DNA from 3 places in the Exiguobacterium sp. s36 genome. Region 1 is predicted to be linked to each of the others. Evidence: riboswitches for the same ligand, from Rfam matches in the RefSeq annotation. Region 1 holds a riboswitch; each other region holds the start of a gene.
What was found. Region 1 has a riboswitch for S-adenosylmethionine ahead of KNP95_RS02225 (methionine ABC transporter ATP-binding protein). Riboswitches for the same ligand answer to the same signal wherever they lie in the genome.
Positions count from the first base shown of each region.

Region 2: it holds a riboswitch for S-adenosylmethionine, as region 1 does, so the genes downstream of both, KNP95_RS09430 (Na+/H+ antiporter NhaC family protein) here and KNP95_RS02225 (methionine ABC transporter ATP-binding protein) in region 1, are expected to answer to the same signal.
Region 3: it holds a riboswitch for S-adenosylmethionine, as region 1 does, so the genes downstream of both, KNP95_RS13880 (MetQ/NlpA family ABC transporter substrate-binding protein) here and KNP95_RS02225 (methionine ABC transporter ATP-binding protein) in region 1, are expected to answer to the same signal.

Region 1 covers NZ_JACSLW010000001.1:438,676-443,816, reverse strand. The annotation lists gene KNP95_RS02250 (hypothetical protein) at 1-489, shown strand, start outside; gene KNP95_RS02245 (arsenate reductase family protein) at 535-897, shown strand; gene gcvH (glycine cleavage system protein GcvH) at 937-1,320, shown strand; gene KNP95_RS02235 (PTS sugar transporter subunit IIC) at 1,363-2,415, opposite strand; gene KNP95_RS02230 (thioredoxin family protein) at 2,603-2,860, shown strand; SAM riboswitch class I at 3,313-3,418, shown strand; gene KNP95_RS02225 (methionine ABC transporter ATP-binding protein) at 3,496-4,524, shown strand; gene KNP95_RS02220 (methionine ABC transporter permease) at 4,514-5,141, shown strand, end outside.
Region 2 covers NZ_JACSLW010000003.1:295,481-300,621, forward strand. The annotation lists gene trhO (oxygen-dependent tRNA uridine(34) hydroxylase TrhO) at 50-991, opposite strand; gene KNP95_RS09425 (TVP38/TMEM64 family protein) at 1,216-1,860, shown strand; gene KNP95_RS09430 (Na+/H+ antiporter NhaC family protein) at 1,888-3,189, opposite strand; SAM riboswitch class I at 3,242-3,337, opposite strand; gene KNP95_RS09435 (GGDEF domain-containing protein) at 3,434-5,113, opposite strand.
Region 3 covers NZ_JACSLW010000008.1:50,546-55,686, reverse strand. The annotation lists gene KNP95_RS13900 (DUF302 domain-containing protein) at 1-238, opposite strand, end outside; gene KNP95_RS13895 (Spx/MgsR family RNA polymerase-binding regulatory protein) at 411-806, shown strand; gene KNP95_RS13890 (methionine ABC transporter permease) at 835-1,497, opposite strand; gene KNP95_RS13885 (methionine ABC transporter ATP-binding protein) at 1,469-2,503, opposite strand; gene KNP95_RS13880 (MetQ/NlpA family ABC transporter substrate-binding protein) at 2,513-3,334, opposite strand; SAM riboswitch class I at 3,407-3,511, opposite strand; gene KNP95_RS13875 (iron-containing alcohol dehydrogenase family protein) at 3,552-4,568, opposite strand; gene KNP95_RS13870 (aminotransferase class I/II-fold pyridoxal phosphate-dependent enzyme) at 4,565-5,141, opposite strand, start outside.

The DNA.
Region 1 (5,141 bases):
GGGCACAAGGTCATGTATGAGGACGGCATTTACGCCGAGTTCGCCGTGTTCGAGATCGTAGAGATGCCTGGAATCGCTTATACACCGGGTCGTGTCGTTTGGCAGCGTGACGAGGCGCTCGATACGTTTGCGACGCCGAAGCTTGTTACACGCCCTTCAGACGCCGCACATCGCTACGAGGAGGCACTGACGAACCTATACGTCGGACTGCTCCGGGAACGGCGCGGTGAACAGCTCGCTGGCTTCGAACTCATTCAAGTCGCGGCTGTCAACAACGTGTTAATCGCGTACGGGGAGACGAGCGACCCGTTCAACCCGACGCGACGGGTCGAAGGGACACATCCGGAGCTCGTCGCACGTCTACAGGAGTGGTTACCCGGTTACGGAAAATCGGTCGAGGCGGCCGCAGCCATCCTCCGCCACATCGAGGCGCACCACTCGGTCAATCCGGCGCTCAAGCAAGAGATTGTGCGCTTGCTTGAAACGTGAACCGACGAATCGGAATATGCTACAGTAACAGGAGAGGTGATGAACATGGTGACACTATATGGCTATCCGCCATGCAGTACGTGTAAAAAAGCAGAGAAGTGGTTGAAAGAGAACGGCATCGACTATACATATATCCATATCGTCGAGGCGACGCCGTCGAAAGGCGAGTTGGCTGGGCTATGGAAACAGTCGGGTCTCCCGCTTAAAAAATTCTTCAATACGAGCGGACAAGTGTATCGGAACGAAGGCATTAAAGACAAGCTACCAAATCTATCAGAAGACGAACAACTCGAGCTTCTTGCGAGCAATGGTATGCTTTTAAAGCGCCCAATCGTGACAGATGGTCAAAAATCAACTGTCGGATTTTCAGAAAAGTCGTTTACAGACGTTTGGGGCGAAGTGCTATAATACTCGTGTGAGTCTAATTCATTTGAGGGGGAAGTTAAGATGAGCAAAGTACCTGCCAATCTACGTTATTCAAAAGAGCACGAATGGGTGGAAGTGAACGGAAGCGTCGCCCGCATCGGGATCACGGATTTCGCACAAAGCGAACTAGGGGATATCGTCTTTGTCGAACTTCCTGAAGTCGGTGGCACGATCTTACTCGACGAGCCGTTCGGTTCGGTTGAATCGGTCAAGACGGTTTCGGAGCTTTATGCACCGATCTCTGGGAAAATCACAGCGGTGAACGAATCACTCGCCGATTCACCAGAACTCGTCAACGAAGCACCGTTCGAAGGCGCTTGGATGATCGAAGTCGAGTTGAACGACGCGTCAGACGTCGACAAGCTCATGTCAGCCGAAGAATACGAAGCGATGATTCAAGGCTAAACAAAACCCGGTTTCTCTTTACGAGAAGCCGGGTTTTTTTGATTAATCGAAGTCGAGACGGTAATGATCAGGCTCGATGAGCGACGTCCGGTTGAACAAACGATAGAACAGAATCCCGAGTGTGATTGGGATGAGCCCGAATAAGACGACGACGAGCATGACGTTCCAGAGCGCGAATCCTCCCGGCATCAAATGCAAGGCGTTGACCGGACCGATTAGACCCGAGACGCCGAATCCGGCACTGATTGGTGTGCCTTCAATCCGAAGGATACCTGCGAGCGCTCCAAGGATGGCCGCATTGGCGAGTACCGGCAACATCATAATCGGACGACGGACGAAGTTCGCCATTTGAATCTTCGGTGAGCCGAGGAAGTGGGCGATCGACGTTCCGGTCGCGTTCATCTGCCAGCCAGCGATGGCGAGACCGAAGCCGGCAGCGACGACGCCAAGGTTGGCGGCCCCGGCAGCGACACCAGACAGGCTGATGGCTGTGGCAATCCCGACCGTCGAGATTGGCGATACGATGATGAGCGAGAACGCCATCGCGATTAACATGCCCATCACGATCGGTTGCAGTTCAGTCATCGTCATGATGATCGTTCCGACGTACGTCGTAATCTGTGAGATGTAGGTGAGTAGGAACGCGCCGATGCCTCCCGCGACGACGATGATCGTCATCGGCAAAACGAGCACCGTGTATGTCTTCAGGCGTGGCGACAACTGCATGACGAGGAACGTCGCGAGAGCGGCCGTCACACCGGCCGTGATGACGTCACCGATTCCGGCCATGAGGAACGCGCCTTCCTCGATGCGGATGGCGCCACTCCCGACCTGGGTCGCGATGCCGATCGTCCCGGCCTCGAGCGCAGATCGTCCGAACTGCATGGCAACGGCGACACCGATGATGACCGGTAAGAGGCGCATCGCAATCGTCGTCGCATCTAAGATGAACTGCAAGGACGGAAAATACGGCAAGATGGCTTTCGTTAATTCACCGAGCAAAGCGCTCGGGATGAGGGCGATGAGAATGGCAAGACTGAGGCCGTTCAAGACGTTCATTAAAAATTGTTTTCCGGTAAGCTTCTCTTCCGTCATTGGGGATTCACCTGTCCTTTTCTACTGGTTTGCTGTTATGTACAAAAGCGATAAAGTTAATGACCATACTATGCCTCTTTCTGCCGAGCGTCAACAAGAAATGTTGAAATGTTCAGAATTTTCCATTTGAGCACAACTTTTGAACCGACTGGGCCGGATTCATATACTTAGAAGAGAGGTGAGCAACATGATGACAGACGGATTCTTATATATATACGCCCCGATGTGCGGTACATGCGCCGTGGCCGAGCGGATGCTCTCGGTCGTCGAGGCGGTCGACCCAGAATTGAAGATTGAAAAATGCGATGCCAACTTTATTCCGAACGAGCTCGAGGCATATCAGGTTATGAGTGTCCCGGCGCTATTGAAGCTGGAGAATGGCCAAGTTCGCGATCGTTTGTACGCGTTTCAAAACGTCCAGCACGTCCTATCTTTCGTTAAATGAGATAGGATGATTAGAATAATCTGAAAATTTTAAATAATCAGTTGACACAGAAAGTTCACGAATGATATATTCATTACAACATCTTACTTGAACACAACATAGGACGAGATTTTCCCGTCATCAAGACGTTTTCGAACAACCGCTGCATGAGCTTACGCGATTTCAGGTGGACCTTCCCTTCGATTGTCCCCCAAAAAAATCAAGCGTCGGGGCACCGGTCGCGTAATTGCATGGTCCGTTCGAAGACCGAGTGATGGTTGGGTAAAAATCCCCCATATAAGGATGAATGCTCTGATCGGGCAAAAGAGGTTCATCTATGGGTTGTCCTTCAGTGACTCAAGGTGCTACGTTCTGTGTCATCCTCGGATGGCACCTTTTTTATTTTTTCGCATAAAATAGTTTGACATGAAAATAATATGTCGCTATGATAAGGCTAATCGAATACGCAACCACTCTTATCAAGAGAGGCTGAGGGACTGGCCCTATGACGCCCAGCAACCGCGGAGCAATCCGAAATGGTGCTAATTCCAGCAAGGTGTATACCTTGGAAGATGAGAGCAATCGTTGTCCGTACGATAAAGTACGCACGTTTGCTCAAACGTGCGTACTTTTTTTGTTGTCAGGAGGGAAATGGATTGATTCAATTACGCAATGTGGCCAAATGGTTCGACACGAAAAACGGTCGGGTCCAGGCGGTCGATGATGTGTCGCTTACGATCGAAAGCGGCGAAATTTTTGGAATAATCGGATATTCAGGGGCGGGGAAGTCGACGCTCATCCGCTTGCTCAACCGACTCGAGGCACCGTCAAGTGGTGAAATCGTGGTCGCCGGCAGCGAGCTGACGAAACTCACACCAAAGGAACTACGCGGGGTACGTAAAAACGTCTCGATGGTGTTCCAACACTTCAACTTGTTATGGTCGCGCACAGTCGCTGAGAACATCAGCTTCCCGCTCGAACTCATCGGGGTACCGGCGAGCGAGCGCAAACGCCGCGTCCAAGAACTCGTCGAGCTCGTCGGCCTCGCCGGACGAGAAGACAGCTATCCGTCACAACTATCAGGCGGCCAAAAGCAGCGAGTCGGGATCGCCCGTGCGCTCGCTACGAATCCAGAAGTGCTCCTCTGCGATGAAGCGACGAGCGCACTCGACCCGAAGACGACGGATTCGATTCTCGAACTGCTCGTCAGCATCAACAAGAAACTTGGTTTGACGATCGTCCTCATCACCCATGAGATGCACGTCATCCAAAAGATTTGTCACCGTGTCGCCGTCATGGAGGCCGGAAAGGTCGTCGAGACCGGACAAGTCGCCGACGTGTTTCAACACCCGGAACAGCCGATTACGAAAGAGTTCGTCAAGCAGATCGGCGCGGTCGAAGACATGTCGCTCACGTTCGAACATTTGAAAACTCGTTATCCGAGCGGTCAAATCGTCAAGCTCAAATTCTTGAACGAGACGGCCGAACAACCGATTCTGTCGGAAGTATTGAAGCAGCATGACATCGGCTTCAACATCATCGGCGGGAAGGTGACGCAGTCACAGGTCGGTGCCCTCGGGACATTATTCATCCAATTGATCGGAGAGCCGGCTGAAGTCGAGCGGGCCATCGCCTCAATCCGATCACAGGCAGTGGAAGTGGAGGTAGAAAGCGATGTTTCCTAATGTAGATTGGCAAGTCATGTTAGAACAGACGTGGGAGACGCTCTATATGACGCTCGTCGCCGGAGCCGCGACGTTCGTCATCGGTCTCGCCCTCGGGATGCTTTTATATGTCACAAATGAGCCGCTCATGATGAAGAACCGTCCGATTTACACGGTCATCAGCGCGGTGGTCAACATCTTCCGGTCAATCCCGTTCATCATTTTGATTATCTTGCTCATCCCGTTCACGTTACTCGTCGTCGGGACGATGCTCGGGTCAACGGCAGCACTGCCGGCACTGATCATCGGTGCGGCCCCGTTCTATGCGCGGATGGTCGAGCTCGCGCTTCGCGAAGTCGACCGCGGTGTCATCGAGGCGGCCGAATCAATGGGAGCAACAAAATGGCAGATTGTCTATAAAGTATTGTTCCCAGAAGCATTGCCGGCCATCGTGTCAGGCATCACGGTCACGATCGTCGCGATCGTCGGTTACACGGCGATGGCAGGGGTCGTCGGCGGCGGGGGACTCGGGAACTTGGCTTTCCTCGAAGGGTTCCAGCGCTCACAAAGTGACGTCACGTTCGTCGCGACCGTCTTAATCTTGGTCATCGTCTTCGTCATCCAGTTCATCGGCGATC
Region 2 (5,141 bases), on a different contig from region 1:
AAAAAAGCACCCCGAGCGTAGGCTCGAAGTGCTTTCTGGTCGATTTTTGTTACCCGACGACGCCTTCAGTCTCCTGAAGTTTGTCCGCGATATTCTCGATGATATAGCGGTTGCGTGGATGCTCCTGGCACTCTTTCGAGCATGAACGCATTTGTTTTGGTTCACACTCTTCACAACAGAAGTGTTGGGCATTACACACCGGGTTGGCACAATTAACGTAGCGGACCGTCTTCGTTCCGCAGTGCATGCACTCCGAAACAACGGACGGGTTGACCGTGTTGACCGGGACGTTGATGCGCTCGTCAAAGACGTAAAGCTCACCTTCCCAGTCCTCGCCTTTCGTGGCTTCGTCTTTGCCGTACATGGCGACGCCGCCTTTAAGGTGGAAAATGTTGTCGTGACCTTGGTCACGCATATATGCGGTAAATTTCTCGCAACGGACGCCTCCGGTACAGTACGTGAGTAACGTTTTCCCTTCGTAGAGGTCCTTGTTTTCTTCGAGCCAATCTGGCATGTAACGAGAAGCCTCTACATCGATTTTGATCGCGTTTTTAAAGTGACCAAGATCGTACTCGTAGTTGTTACGAACGTCGAGGATGACGACATCGTCGCGATTCATCATCTCTTTCCATTCTGCCGGTTCGAGGTATGCACCGTGCTGTTTAGGCACGTCGAACTCACCATCAAAGCGCCACGTCACAAGCTCTTTCTTATGACGGACAAAAATTTTCGAGAACGCATGCTCTTCGACTTCATCGATTTTGAACTCGATGTCGCTGAATAGCGGGTTCGCTTTCAAGTCGTTCATGTATTGCTCGGTCTGTTCCCAAGTCCCAGAGCACGTCCCGTTGATTCCTTCGGAAGAAATCAAGATGCGTCCTTTGATGCCGAGATCCTTGCAATACTTGAGGTGCTCTTGTGTGAGCGTTTCTGGGTCTTCGATATTGACGTACTTATAGTACAGCAAGACCCGCATTGGTTTTGTTTCCATGTGTGTTACTCCCCTGTGTTCAGTTTTTTGCAGGAAAACGAACGTTGGGTTGTGTCGTTCGACGAACGGACTTGCCTGCAACCACAAGTCCATATTATATGATAGATATCACAGCTGAATTTCGCAAATACTTTTTATTTTTTTACGGCGGTGGGCAGGGGGATGCGTCTTCCTGAGCGAAATCGGGTAAAAAGGAATAACGAAAGTTGAAGGTGGAAACTGACATGCTGACATCACTCCAACAATATATTTTAAACTTGATTGAATGGCTACAAGGACTTCCGGGCGGACCTTGGGCAGGACTCGGGGCACCGTTCCTGGAGGCGATCTTTCCATTTCTCCCACTCGTCCTCATCATCTCGGCGAACGCAGCGACATATGGATTTTTGCTTGGGACGTTACTGTCTTGGATCGGGAGTTTGCTCGGAACAATTCTTGTGTTTGTAGCTGTTCGCTACGTGTTCCGAAAGCCGATGACGCGGTGGCTCGAGAGACATAAGCAAGGCGTCTATTGGCTCGAACGCATCAAGCACATGAGTCCGGTCTCACTCGGGTTTCTGTACTCGCTCCCGTTTATTCCGGTCAGCTTGATCACATACTTACTCGCGCTCATTCAAATGCCGCTCCGTACGTTCATCATGGCGGCCGGGTTCGGCAAGTTGCTCGTCGTCTTGATTTTCTCTGTCATTGGCGACCAGTGGGAAGAGTTTATCCAAAGCCCGTTCCGATTATCGATGCTCGTCTTATTACTGATTGTCCTATGGGCCATCAGCCGTGGACTCGAAGAACTGCTTAAACGGCGTGCCTTCAGAAAACGGAACGAGCAGCTGAAGCGTGAACTTGAAGCGAAACGACAAACGACCTTGTGAAGCGACTGCTTCACAAGGTCGTTTTCGTTAAGCGCGTTTTTTGAAACGCGGGAAGTTGAAGGCGATGGCCAATCCTCCGCAAATGAACAACAAGAACGGATAGAACATATACGGAACGAGCGCCGGTGACGCTGTGTTCGTCAGTTCGGCCGCAATGAGAAGCTGTGCCCCATAAGGCAACAGACCTTGGACCCCACACGAGAAGATATCGAGTACACTCGCTGACTTTTTACGTTCGATGTCATAATCGTCGGCGATGTTCGCGGCGAGCGGACCAGCCACGAGAATCGAAATCGTGTTGTTCGCCGTCGCGACGTTTGTCGCACTGACGAGCCCGGCGATGCTCCACTCCGCGCCGGCCCGTCTTTTAATTCGGGACGTGAGCGCGTCACGCAAGTACGTGAGTCCGCCGTTATGCGAGATGAGCCCGACGAGCCCACCCATGAGCAATGTCAGGAGTGAAATCTCGGCCATGCCCATCATGCCGTCCGCCATGGCGGTGACGTACGTGGTGACGGCTAGACTGCCGTCCAACAGACCGATGATGCCGGTCAGGGCGATGCCGCCGAGCAAGACGAGGATGACGTTCATTCCCGTCAAGGCGAGCACGATGACCGCAAGGTACGGAATCAGCTTATACCATTCAAACGCTGCTGGCTCGATGGTCGATTCACCGCTCGATAAGACGGCGAGCAAAATCGTTGTGATGACGGCTGCCGGCAAGATGATCCAAAAGTTAGTCCGGAACTTGTCGCGCATGTTCGTCCGTTGGGTGCGGACGGCTGCAATCGTCGTGTCCGAAATGAACGACAAGTTATCACCGAACATGGCACCGCCAACGACGGCCGCTGCTGCGATGGCGATATTGACGCCGCTCTCCTCATGGATGCCGAGGGCGATCGGCGCCAGTGCGGCAATCGTCCCGGTCGATGTGCCCATCGCCATTGAGATGAAGGCCGCGATGACGAACAGGCCGCTCAAGAGGAGCGAAGGCGGTAATAACGTCAATGCCGCATTGACGGTCGCATCAATCGCCCCGATTGCTTCGGCGACGCTTGAAAACGCGCCGGCGAGCAAGAAGATGAACACCATGATCAAGATGCTTGGGTTGCCGGCGCCTTGGGCGACACGTTCGACCGTCTGGGTGACGCTTCCTTTCGTCATCATCGCCGCGACGATGACGGCAATCAAGGCCGCAATCAAGACGGGAAATTTATAAAAATCGTCATAGTAGATGCCTGCCCCGATAAAGAAGACGAGGAAGACGAGTAAGGGCAAGAGCGCCCATTTGTTAGCTGTTGGTTGTTCCAATCGATTCACCTCATTCATAAAAATAAAAAGAGAGCCTTCTGAAAAAAGGCTCTCTCTACAAGAAACACTTTTTTCATCTTTCGAGCAGACCGCTCGCTGGATTTGGCACAGGTTACCCGCTGCCGAGACGTCATCGGGCCAGTCCCTCAGTCTCTCTTGATAAAAAAGTTGTGATATTTAGTTATAAGACACGTTCCCTAACGTACCTGTTTCAAATCTGCTTGTCAATAGCAAACCCCCACGCGATGCACGTGGGGGCGAGTCAGGACGTCAAAAAATTGTAATGGGCGACGCGGTTGCGTCCTGCGTACTTCCCGCCGACGTAAAGCGCTCGGTCGGCGTTGCGAATCGTATCGTCTAGTCGTTTGTCACCGAACGCTTGAATCGTATCGACGCCGATTGAGGCGGTCACTGGGATATCGATTCCGTCAACGTGGAATGGTTTGGTTTCGATTTGTTGACGGATGCGCTCGGCAATCTCGACGGCGGCTTCGACATCGCATCGGTTCAACAGCAAGATGAACTCCTCGCCGCCATAACGGGCTGCGAAATCATCGGTGCGGAGCACTTGGCGGATGCGGCGACCAAACTCTTGGAGCACGCTGTCTCCGACTTGATGACCGTGCGTGTCGTTGATTTTTTTGAAGAAGTCGATATCGAGCATTGCGACGGAAATCGGGTACATCGAGCCGTCCGAGATTTGTTGAATCCCGTATTCATAAAAAGCCCGTGCATTGGCAAGCAACGTCAAGCTGTCCGTCCGGCTCTCGGTATAGAGGCGGTCGCGTTCATGACAACGACTGATCGTTCGATTGAACGATTTGAGCAGTTTGACAATCTCACGTTGAATGATGGGCGGATAGCCATAGACGTGCTCGCCGGTCATGACGAGCCACGTGCGGATGCCTTCGATTTCCTCGGAACGGACCGAGATGAAGCTATGATAGTCTTCATCGAACTCGTTCGATAACGGGGCGTCCCATTCAAAGCGCATCTCATACTCGACCGAGGCTTCGTTCGGATAGGTTGCATCGAGTAAATCAAAGACGACGTGGCGATCGATCGGCTGGCGCGTCTTTAAATCAAAGTAAAGTGTGCGATCGAACAGTTTGAACTCGACGAACCCTTCGTCGTACTCGTTGAGTCGTTCACATTGACTGAGGAACACCTCAATCGCTTGCGCCTCGCTTTGTGACAACGACACGGCTTCTTTTGCCTCATCATATTGTTCAATCAACGATTTGAAGGCGTCTTGCCGACCTTTCTGGATGATGAGCCGCTTAATAAAGAAGGTGAGTGCGGCGGCGATACTGCTGACGACAAGCAAGTTCGTCTCACGGAAGAGCGAGGCTGCTAAAATGAAGACGAGACTGACGATATACGTGTAAAACGCGATGTTTAGAAAGTCGCGGACCGGGATATCGACACGGAACCACCAACCGACTTGATACTTTTGTACGACCGTGTTTAAGATGATGGCCACAATCAAGCCGGCAAGCGGCAGAAACGAATCTTGGGAATAAAAACCGAGACCGGTCACACCACCGAGTGCCAAGTAGACGCTGGCCGGGATGGCGATTTCCAAAAACGACGTGATGGCGTTCCACGGATACGTAAAACGGAACCGTCGAAGCGCGACGCGCGGTTTCAAGTTGACGAACTGGAAGACGAGTAGTCCAATCTGATTGACGAACAGCGCTGTCTCAAAATCAAAGAATAAAAAAATAATTAAGACGATACTTTCTGAAAAGGTAAAGTAGACGCCTTTCCGTTCAATGGAGTCCATTTGAAAAGTAATGACGAGCAACGCAATCAAGATGAACGGTAACGGCTCGATGGCCGGCATGTTTAATACGCCTGTAGCGAACAAGATGAGGGTCAAACTGAATAGCATACTCCAAATACTCCAACCGAGGACGGACATCTTGCGGAAATGGTTCATGGTTCCCTCCTATGTGGGAAAAATTCAA
Region 3 (5,141 bases), on a different contig from region 1:
GCTTGCATGGGAGGAAATAACCGCCTTCCCGGTGCGCCGTGATGACTTTTTTCGCTTCTTTTGGATTGCACACTTCGAGGATGCGGTAGTCCCCATCAATCGCTTGACCTTTCTCTTCGAGCGTCTCACTCAAATTGAAGTCCCAAAGCACCCCGAACTCTTCCTCTTTGAGCGTCGTTTTCAGCTTCTCGACGACCGCTTCGACCGTCTGATCGGTCTTGACCGTGTAATCAAACATGTGAACCTCTCCTAAGATGTAGTCTCTCTCGTTTTGTACCCGAAGTGAGGACCGACAAATTGTCTGTTTGGTCGAAAAAAGTATATGTGATTTGAAACATATTCGATGTCCGTCACGTATGTATGAGAGAAAATAAAGAAGTCCATACTTACGTAAAGGAGAAGTGGTTGCCGTGACGGTCACCGTATTCACACATACAAGCTGCAGTTCTTCCCGTAAGACGATCGATTGGTTACGCGAACAGAACATCCCGTTCATCGAGAAAAAATTGACCGACCAAGGGATGTCATTCACCGAGTTCAAAGATATGCTCCGCCTCACCGAAAACGGGACGACCGACCTGCTGTCCGTCCAAAAGAGCGTGTATAAACAAGCGGCGGATCAACTCGACGAGATGTCGCTCCGTGAGCTGTACAGTTTCGTGGCGTCGCATCCCCAGATTTTAAAAAGTCCCATCGTCGTCGACGACAACCGGATTCAAATCGGGTTCAGCGAGAAAGAGATCCGGACGTTCATCCCGCGCCATGACCGCATCGCCGAATTGAAACGATTACTCGACAACAAGTAAGAGCCCTGCCGAAGCAGAGCTCTTTTTGTTATGCCTTCTTGAGCCGGGCCGCCAAGCGGTTGCCGAATGACTGAATCGATTGGACGAGTAGAATCAAGACGAAGATGGTCACGTACATGACCTCCGGCTCGAATCGGAGATGCCCGTATTGATAGGCGATATCGCCGAGTCCACCGGCCCCGACGAGTCCGGCCATCGCGGTCGCCCCGATCAAACCGATCGTCGCAATCGTCAAACCGAGCACGATTGAAGAGCGGGCCTCCCGGATCAACACGTACCAGATGATTTTCCGGGTCGAGATGCCCATCGCTTCATACGCCTCGACGACCCCGCGGTCGACCTCGAGCAGCGCCGACTCCATGAGCCTCGCGATATACGGCGCCGTGAACACGATGAGCGGCAACAGCACGCCTTGGACGCCGATCGTTGTTCCCATGATGAAACGGGTGAACGGGAGGATGAAGAATAAGAGAATGATGAATGGGATCGAACGGACGACGTTGATGACACTCGACAAGATGCCGTAGAAATAACGGTTGGCGAGCCGCCCGTGCGGTCGCGTCAAGACGAGTAGCGTCCCGAGCGGCAGTCCGATCAACGTCGAGATGACGAGCGCGATGCCGGTCATCGTGAGCGTCTGAATCGTCCCCGTCCAAATCAAGTCACCCCAATTTTCCCAAAACTGAAGCATGGTTCGTCACCTCCTTCACTTTCACACCACTCGCTTCTAAGAAGCGGACGGCTTGGTCGGTCTGGCCCTCATCGCCGTCCAAATGGACGAGTAGATTACCGACGAGACCGCCTTTTAGCTTTTTGATGCCGCCCCCGATGATGTTCGGCAGCAAGCCGAACCGTTTCGTCAATTGGGCGAGCACGGCCTGTTCACTTTGATGGCCGATGAACGACAAGTTTACGAGCGTCCCGTGCGTGCTCAATTCTTCGACGACCTCTTTCGGGACATCGAGGTTCGTCTTCAAGAACTTGCGCGTCGTCGCATGTTGCGGGTCCGAGAACACGTCGAGCACGTCCCCTTCCTCGATGATCTGTCCTGCCTCGATGACCGCGACCCGGTCACAGATGCGCTCGATGACTTCCATCTCGTGGGTAATCAGGAAGATCGTCAGTCCAAGCTCGCGGTTGATATCGAGCAAAAGGTCGAGAATCGACTCGGTCGTCTCCGGATCGAGCGCGCTCGTCGCCTCGTCGCTGAGCAGGATGTCCGGCTCATGTGCGAGGGCGCGGGCGATGGCGACACGTTGTTTTTGCCCTCCTGAAAGTTGTTCAGGATAATGTGTCCGATGGTCGGTCAATCCGACGATGTCGAGGTATTTGTCGACACGATTCCGGATTGTCTGTTTATCAAGTCCTTCAAGACGGAGCGGGATGGCGACGTTCTCTTCGACGGTCGCCGTCTTCAGCAGGTTGTAATGTTGGAAAATCATCCCGATTCGATGACGCAACTTCGAGAGGCCGCGCTTGTCGAGCTTCGTGATGTCCTGTCCCTCGATCTCGACCTGACCCGACGTCGGTCGTTCGAGTAGATTGATCATGCGGATGAGCGTGCTCTTCCCGGCACCGCTTCGGCCGATGATACCGAAGATTTCGCCTTTCTCAATCGTTAACGAGACATCGTCGAGTGCGGTGACGGCACCTTTATTCACAGTGAACGTCTTTGTGATTTCTTTAAGTGCGATCATAGATCCTCCTTAAAACGCCGGGACGATTGAGCCGTTGAACGTCTCTTCGATGAACGTCCGAACTTCGTCCGAGTGGTAGTACGATTTGAGTGTCGCGACGACTTCATCATCCTTGTTGTCGGTACGGACGACGACGTAGTTCGGATACGGGTTGTCGACCGTGTCTTCATGGAACAAGGCGTCCTCGTTGATCGACAGGCCGGCACCCATCGCGAAGTTCGTGTTGATGGCAGCGAGTGCGACTTCCGGGAGCTGGGTCGGGAGCTGCGACGCCTCGAGTTCGATGAATTCAAGGTTGAGCGGGTTCTCGGCGATGTCACGTTTTGTCGCCTTGTCTGTCAATCCTTCTTTGAGCGTGATGAGTCCCGCTGTCTCATAGAGACGGAGCGCGCGTAGCTCGTTCGCCGGGTCGTTCGGGACGGCGACCTTGTCACCTTCTTTCAAGTCCTCGATGTCGGTCAATTTCTCTGAGTAGAGACCCATCGGGAAAGCGACGGTCTTGAACACGTCGTCGATTTTATAGCCTTTATCGGACTTTTGCAGTTCTAGGAATGAGAGCGTCTGATAACTGTTCACGTCGAGGCTACCCTCGGCGAGCGCCGTGTTCGGCGTATTATAGTCGTTGAACACTTTGATATCGAGTTCGAGGCCGTCTTCGGCCGCGAGTTCTTTCACTTTCTCGGCGATCTGTTGGTGCGGCCCGCCCGTGACGCCGATCGTGAGCGACTCCGTGCTGAGCGCCTCACTCGCGTCTGATTGTCCGCATGCTGAGAGCGCGATGGCGGCGAGTAGTGATGTTCCTGCGAGTACTGTTTTCTGTTTGATGTTCATGTATGTTCCTCCTCCAAAATGAAAGCCCGCTACTCATTCAGAGTGGCGGGCACGACAAGTCAAAGTCGGACACGCTCATCTCCCAGACGATTTCGTCTGTTGGAATTAGCACCATGATCATTACGATCTGGTTGCCGGGTTTCACAGGGCCAGTCCCTCCACCACTCTTGATAAGCAATCGGTCTATTAAGTTGTTATCATCTTACTTTTAATTGGTTTAATTGTAAATAGATAATTGTAAATTTTCAAAAATTATTTTCAAAAAATCTTTGTCGAGCGGGGCAGGCAACTGTTGCAGCTCGGTCTCCGTCATAACGGAGTCGACGAGAACTGGGATGTCACCCGGTCTGACACCGAGCGTCTCGAGCGTCGTCGGGGCACCGAATCGCTTCAACCAAGCCTCTAAGTACGGCGCATCGGCCGAGCCCCGCAACCGCTCTTGGACGATCAGGCCGAAGCCGACCTTGTCCCCATGCAAGAAGGCGTGCGTCGAGTCGAATCGGCTCAAGGCGTTATGGACCGCATGCCCCACGGCGACCCGTGTCCCGGCGTCACCAAATCCTCCGACGGCACCGCCGATCGCGAGCACATGATCGATTGCGAAGCGCACGTCGTCGCTATATGACTTGAAGGCATGTTCGCTCAAGTCGAGTTCGACGAGTCGTCCACACTGTTCGGCCAAGGCGAGCCCGGTGTTGACGCCGGCATCAATCGAGCTGTCCCCGCTCAAATAGCGTGCCTCGTAAAACTTCGCGACCGTGTCGATGACACCGGCCCGGAAGTACTCGTATGGGGAGCGTCTCATGACGCGCGAGTCGACGATGACCCGCTCGATGACGACGCGAAACAGGTCATAACGGTCGTAGCTCCCATCCTCCTGATAGACGACGCTGAGCGGCGTGAACGCGGCACAGTTCGAGGCAAGCGTCGGGATGACGATCAGCGGGACGCTCTGTTGATAGGCGACAAGTTTGGCCGTGTCGACGAGTTTGCCACCCCCGATGGCGATCAACACATCGGCGTCAAGCGGTTTGAGCCGTTCGACTTCGGCGTCCGTGCACTCCCCGCCGAACGCTATCGCCGGATAGTCGACGATGTCAGGATAGACGGCGCGCACGACGCCATAGCCGTTCTGACCGTGCAGGACGTGGGCCCGGCGACCGGCAATCAAGTCATCGAGACGTTCGAGCGCGTCATCGGCGTGATCATATTCAAGAACGGCCTGACGAATCATGCGCGCACCTCCTCGTAGGCGGCGAACAACCGCTCGATCCGTTCGACGGCCTCATCGATCTTCGGTTCCGGTGAGACGAGACCGAAGCGGACGTAGCCGTTCCCTTCCGAGCCGAAGAAGTAGCCCGGGGTGACGGCGACACCGGCTTCATGCAGCAGTTTCCGCGAGAACGACTTGGCATCACCCTCAGGCACTTTCGCCCAGACGAAGAACGAGCCTTCCGGCGGTTCGACGGCCCAGCCGGCCCGGTTCAACCCGTCGATCAGGCGATCACGCCGTGCCTCGTACAGTCGTGCCAAGTCATCGCGAATGGTACGGGGCGCCTCGAGCGCAGCGACAGCCGCCGCCTGGATGGCCGAGAACACGCTGACGTGGACGTGGTCCTGATACGTGTTGATCGCCTCGATAATGTCCGCGTTCCCGACGGCAAAGGCGACGCGCCAACCGGACATGTTGAACGCTTTCGACATCGTATATACCTCGATCCCGACTTCTTTCGCCCCTTTCGCCTGCAGGAAGCTAGGCGGGACATGGCCATCGAATCCGATGCTGCCGTATGCGAAATCGTGGACG